Linked DNA regions of Acidisarcina polymorpha. The protein of the gene in region 2 interacts with the protein of the main gene of each other region in a pairwise test. Links are inferred from orthologs where the notes say so. Each region holds a gene or a part of one and is shown on either strand. Other genes may lie near its edges.

What was found.
Region 1: the proteins of rplA (region 2) and thrS interact in binary tests that used the Escherichia coli proteins (3 or more experiments, as listed by UniProt). The link is inferred for Acidisarcina polymorpha from one-to-one orthologs.

What each region holds. Positions count from the first base shown.
Region 1 is NZ_CP030840.1:1,744,423-1,747,468, reverse strand. The notes cover bases 26-2,999. They hold thrS (threonine--tRNA ligase), read right to left. Parts: upstream 2,574-2,999; coding sequence 477-2,573; downstream 26-476. Other genes in these bases: ACPOL_RS07600 (M23 family metallopeptidase), read left to right, coding at 2,842-2,999; ACPOL_RS07610 (tetratricopeptide repeat protein), read right to left, coding at 26-244. In the rest of the region: more of ACPOL_RS07610, read right to left, coding at 1-25; more of ACPOL_RS07600, read left to right, coding at 3,000-3,046. UniProt on the Escherichia coli protein: Catalyzes the attachment of threonine to tRNA(Thr) in a two-step reaction: L-threonine is first activated by ATP to form Thr-AMP and then transferred to the acceptor end of tRNA(Thr). The rate-limiting step is amino acid activation in the presence of tRNA.
Region 2 is NZ_CP030840.1:4,098,792-4,101,843, forward strand. What follows is about bases 45-3,024. They hold rplA (50S ribosomal protein L1), read left to right. Parts: upstream 45-1,169; coding sequence 1,170-1,880; downstream 1,881-3,024. Other genes in these bases: ACPOL_RS17425 (YsnF/AvaK domain-containing protein), read right to left, coding at 45-739; rplJ (50S ribosomal protein L10), read left to right, coding at 2,008-2,841. Outside these bases: more of ACPOL_RS17425, read right to left, coding at 1-44; rplL (50S ribosomal protein L7/L12), read left to right, coding at 3,037-3,052. UniProt on the Escherichia coli protein: One of the primary rRNA binding proteins, it binds very close to the 3'-end of the 23S rRNA. Forms part of the L1 stalk. It is often not seen in high-resolution crystal structures, but can be seen in cryo_EM and 3D reconstruction models.

The sequences.
Region 1 (3,046 bases), 2.4 Mb from region 2 along the record:
CGCCCCACCCGGCGATGACGCATTTCGCGTCTTCCTTTTCAACGCGGTGGAAAGCGGCTTCGGCTTCTCTAAACTCGAAGGAGTACAGCAACGCCACGCCCGAATCGAAGGTCTTTTGAGTACCCGGCTTACACGATGTAGGAAAGTGAACGTTGCCGAGCGAATCCAAAGCCAGCACGGGTCGAGTCACAATGAGGATTGCGAAAAACCCGAAAGTGAGTCGAGTAAACAGAGGCCGGAACATTCAGCTTCTCCTAGCTCCAATCCTTTGTAGCCGATGGATAGGGGGACTAGTCCACTGCTCGGACTCTTCATCACTGTTCAGCATGACTACCAGCGAGCCGAAACCGGATTAGGCTCCGTGCAGCGGACTGGTTTGGACTGACATGAGCCATTCCTGACCAGGAACAGAATTAACCAGGAACAGAATCAAACGATGGCCCTGTTCATTCAAACCGGCCAGTACTCATATCCAATCACAACTCCATAGACCTGCTCTCGAGCAATCCTTGAATCCGGGTCAAGAATTCTTCAAAGCCCACCGAACCCTGGTCGCCTTTGCCTCGGGCGCGCACGCTGACTGCATTTGACTCCGCTTCTTTGTCTCCCATGACGAGGACGTATGGCACCTTCTGCAAGGTAAAGTCGCGGATCTTGGCGTTCATTTTTTCGTTGCGGCCATCGAGTTCGACGCGGAAGCCATGCTTCTGTAACTGCTGCTGTATCTTTTCCGCGTATTCGCGGTGGCGTTCGCTGATGGGCACTAAGCCGATCTGCACCGGCGCGAGCCATAGCGGGAAGGCCCCGGCGTAGTGTTCGATGAGGACGCCGAAAAATCTTTCAACCGAGCCGAAGAGCGCGCGGTGGACCATGACGGGCTGATGGCGTTCGCCGTCCTCTCCTACATACTCCAGATCGAAGCGGGCGGGCAGGTTGAAGTCGAACTGCACCGTTGAAAGCTGCCAAAGTCTGCCTAAAACGTCGACTAGCTTGATGTCGATCTTCGGGCCGTAGAAAGCGCCTTCGCCAAGGAAGGTCTTGTACGGAATCTGCTTGCGCTGCAGCACGCTCTCAATGGCAAGTGTGGCCATTTGCCACTGCTCGGCGGTGCCGTCATAGCTCTTGCTGTCTTTGGGGTCCCAGGTGGAGAGCTCGACCTTGAACTCTTGAAAGCCGAATGTTTTCAGCACCACCTCGGCAAACTCGACGCAGCCGGCCATCTCGTCTTCAACTTGCTCCGGGGTACAGAAGATGTGGGCATCGTCCTGGGTAAAGCCGCGCACGCGCAAGAGTCCGTGCATGGTGCCGGAGCGCTCGTAGCGGTAGACGTTGCCAAGCTCGGCGTAGCGGACGGGCAGGTCGCGGTAGCTCTTCGGCGAGTTCTTGTAGATCAGGATGTGGCCCGGGCAGTTCATCGGCTTGAGCCGGTATTCGGCGTCGTCGAGCTCCATCGGCGTATACATGTTCTGCGCGTAATGGCCCTCATGGCCGCTGATCCTCCATAGCTCGCGGCGCATCACATGCGGCGTGTAGACCATGGAATAACCGCGGCGGAGGCATTCTTCGCGCATCCAGTCTTCCATGGTCTTGCGAATGATCGCGCCCTTGGGATGCCAGAAGATCAGGCCGGCGCCCGCGACCTCCTGAATCGAGAACAGGTCGAGCTGCTTACCCAGCAGGCGATGGTCGCGCTTGGCCATCTCTTCGAGGCGGGCGAAGTGGGCGTCCATTTCTTTTTGCGAGAAGAAGGCGGTGCCATAGATGCGTTGCAGCTGCGGATTCTTCTCATCGCCCAGCCAGTAAGCGCCCGCGAGGCTGAGGACTTTGAATGCTTTGACGCGGCCGGTGGTGGGCACATGCGGCCCGCGGCAGAAGTCGGTGAAGTGGCCATTGCGGTAGAGCGAAACCATCTCGCCGGGCTTGGTGAAGCGCTCGACGAAGTGCAGCTTCATGAAGTCGCCGGTATCGCGGAACTTTGACACCGCCTCTTCGCGATCTTCGAATTCGTGCAGAAAGCGTTGGTCGCGGGCGACAACCTCGGCCATCTTCGCTTCGATGGCTTTGAGGTCATCGGGCGTGAACGGGGTGGGCCGGTAAAAGTCGTAGAAGAACCCCGCATCGGTCGCCGGGCCGTGGCCCAGTTTGGTTTCGGGAAAGAGTTCGAGCACCGCGGTGGCCATCACGTGGGCGGCTGAATGCCTGACCACTTTGAGCGACTCTGCGTCGTTTTCGCGCAGCAGCTGCAACTCCACGTCTTCTTCGAGTGGCGCATGCAGATCGACCAGCCGCTCCACGGCAGTATCGTGGTCGACGTACATTTCGGCTTCTGCCGTTTCTTCGACATCCTTGTCCAGCTCAGCAGCGGGCGTGCTAGCGGCGCGATGGAGCGCCTTGATCTTGGCGACGACCGAGGCCGCGGCCAGTCGCGGAGAGATGCTGTTGGCGACATCGAAGGCGGTTGAGCCGCGGGGAAACTCACGCACACTGCCGTCGGGCAGCTTGACTTGAATGGAGGCTAGTCCTGAATGTGACGGTTCTATTTCAGCGATTCCCGCGTCGAATGATGAATCCATTTTGGCCACGAACCTTTGCCTTATTCTAGAGCATTTTCACCTTTACCCTAGTATGGTTTGGGCGGCCGTGAGTAGCTTGTATTCGGGAAGAGGCTGGCCAGTAGGGAATTCCACTGCTCGTTCCGCTACGAGAAATCAGAGCATTGCACAAGGTTGTGCAATCGATCCGCGGAGGCGATGCTGCTTGGTGGGGGATGCTTTGGGTTTCTATTCTTTTTGGCGGTGGGCTAAGCATCGGTTGCGACCGGATGCCCAGCGGAAATGCGGAATGCTACTGATCTACGGCCTGGGACTGCTGGTTATGGCGGGACACCTGGCTGGCGCATCGGACTCTTCCGGCTTTGCCAGTATTGTGACTACGCCCACGGCATTGGCAAACGGATCTCCATTTCTGCTTACGGTCAAGCTGGCGCAGAAAGCCTCGATTGTGCGGGGTGTTTGGTTCGGCAAGGATGTTTCCTTTTTCAAAGGGC
Region 2 (3,052 bases):
CATCGGTGGGCGCAGTCCGCTCAATGACGAGTTCCTCGCGGGTCACAGGTACTTCCACTGTTTGGGTCTCGGTGATGACCTCTTTGCGGATGCGAACTTCTCCGCGGCTCACGCGGTCCTTCTGGACCCGAAGAATTTCGCCCAATAATTGGATACGCTGCGGACCTTCCACGACGGAAGGGGTCGCCGGCTGGCTGTAATCGTAGGAAGAGGCTTCGTTGCCGAGGTCTCCGCCATTTTCAACGAGAATGCGCTCCGCATCTGCTTCGCGGCCGGGAGCGTTCACAGTCACGACCGAACCCTGCTCTCCGCTGCTGAAACGATGTCCAAAGTAGCGGGACCGCTCTTCCGGAACCGACAGCCCAGAGAGAGACTGATGAACGTCTTCACTCGAGTAAGCGCTTCGGTCGGTGTAGGGGTCAGCGCCGGTAATCTCGTGGCTGGCGAAGTCGCCGCGGGTGCGCTCGTCTGCATACGGCTCGACCGGCTCAGAGCTGAAAAAGTTACGCACCTTGTCCCAGGCGCTCTCTTGGTTGCCAGCAGCATGAGCCGGCTTATTGGTCGAAGAGGCCGTTGTGCCTGCCGCTCCGGTGTCAGAAGGATTGCTGACTCGAGTCGCGACACCAATTTGACTGCTGCTGAAACCGGCATCTCGCAGCTGACTTACCGCATTTTCAGCCGCGGATTCATTCGTAAAGTAAGCGACGATGGTCGTCGATGATGCGGTGGTATTCGCCATGTGAAAAACTCCTGTAGTTCGTCAGTCGTGCTGGTGAACTGAACAAAGCTCCGCCCCTTCCCCATTTGAGGGCGACAAGCTTCAATGAAATTTAAGGATTGTTGATGAAGGGCGCTCTTTCCGCGAAAGAGTTCATGTGCTTGGTGACTTCATCCTCCCGCCGCCCTCGCAATTCAACACACACGATTGGTAGGTTTTATTGCGGGAAAGGTTGCACAACTTCGAATGTGGAAAACATGAATTCACCCGCATGAATTAACCTCCCCAATTAGCCAGATGATGGGTTCATCAACAAAGCGCTCGCGAAACCTCCCTTGCTAAAGCGGGCGTTTTCCGGCATACTCATAAGAGTGTCTCAGCGCCAAGTTGAGACCAGTCGCACACCACGGCCGGATGGCTCTAGGTTCCTGGCGGTGGGAGACGAGGAAAAATGTCAACTAAAGTATCCAAGAATATAGCGAAGGCGCGCGCGCAGGTGGAGAAGCGTCCTTACTCCCTGGCCGACGCGGTGCCGCTCCTGCAAAAAGTTAAGTTTGTGAAATTCGACGAAACCGTCGACCTGACCCTCCGACTCGGAGTCGATCCTAGGCATGCCGACCAGATGGTTCGCGGCACGGTCGTTCTACCCCATGGTCTGGGGAAGACCAAACGGGTGGCCGTCATCGCTTCAGGCGATCGTCTCAAGGAAGCGGAGACCGCAGGCGCTGATTTTGTTGGCGGGGAAGACATCGTCGAAAAGATCCAGAAAGAGGGTTGGACGGATTTTGACGCCCTCATCGCCACTCCCGACATGATGAAGTCCGTTGGACGCCTGGGTAAGGTGCTCGGTCCGCGCGGCTTGATGCCTAACCCGAAGACCGGTACGGTGACCAACGATGTTGCCGCCGCCATTCGCGAGATCAAGGCCGGTAAGGTGGAGTTCCGCACCGATAAGACGGCGCTGGTTCATGTCCCGGTCGGCAAGCTCTCGTTCCCGGTGGAAAAGCTGATCGATAACGCGACCACGGTGATCTCGAGCGTGGTCCGCGCCAAGCCTTCGGCGGCAAAGGGTAAATACATCAAGGGAATCACCATCAGTTCGACCATGGGCCCCGGTATCGCGCTTGATAGCGCGGTTGCCGACTCCGCGGCGAAAGCCTGAAGATAGCCCTCGCTTCTAGCGCTAGCCGCTAGCAAGCTCGCTGGGCAAGCGCACGACCAAGCCGCTATGCGGCAGACAGAATCGGATTTTTAGCTGAGAGCTAGTAGCTAAAAGCCAGAGGCTATTTATGGCATTGACCAAAGTAAAGAAGGCGGAGAAAGTCGCCCAGCTCGCCAAAGAGCTGGAAGGCTCGACCAGTGCGATCGTAGGCACCTTCGCCAAGTTGACTGTAGCGCAGGATTATTCCTTGCGCGGCGTCGTGCGCAATGCGGGCGGCCGTTATCGCGTACTCAAGAACAAGCTGGCTGCGCGTGCGTCGCAGGGAACCGGCGTCGAGGCAGCGCTCCAGGGGCTTAAGGGCGTCTCGTCGGTCGCTTACACCTCCGGCGACCCGGTTGCACTCGCGAAGGCGCTTTCCGCCTGGGTTAAAGACAACGCTGAATTCACTTTCAAGCTGGGCATTGTTGAAGGCAAGGTCATTACCGTTGAAGAGGTTGGTCAACTGGCGACCATGCCGGGTAAGGAAGAGATTTATGCCAAGCTGCTCTTCCTGATTCAGTCTCCTGCCCAGCGTCTGGCAACGGTGCTCAATGCCACCGGTCGCGACCTCGCCGTCGTGCTGAACCAGGGCGTCGAAAAGGAGAAGTTTGCGGGCAAAGCGGCTCCGGCTGCCGCCAAGGCAGAGGCTTCGGCAGTGGAAGCTGCTCCGGCGCCGGCGGCAGCAACCGAAGCTCCTGCTCCGGCAGAGGCAGAGTCGACTCCTGTGGTTGAAGCTGCGGCGCCTCCAATCGAAGTGGCTCCCCCAGTTGAGGCTGCTCCTCAAGCCGAATCCCGCCCGGATGGCCCCTCCGCCAACGAGCAGGCAGCCAGCGAAGACCCGGTTGAAGGCAAAGTGGAAGCAGTGGCCGAGACTCAGAATCCAGAGACGGCGGCTGCCGCGCCAGAAGCGCCAGCCAGCTAAGGATTAGAAGTGGCGGCGCAGTATGGCCGCTTAGTGAAGTTTCGCGGCGGAAACCAATGAGGGGTGCTGGTCTGGGCACAACGGAAACCTCAAAGGGCTATGCGGCAACCGGAGCGCGGAAGTTCTCCGGATCGATGGGCAAAGTTGGATTGACAGGTTTCAGGTAAGAACAAATTTCAGGTAGTGGAGAGAATCATGGCGGATCTGCAGC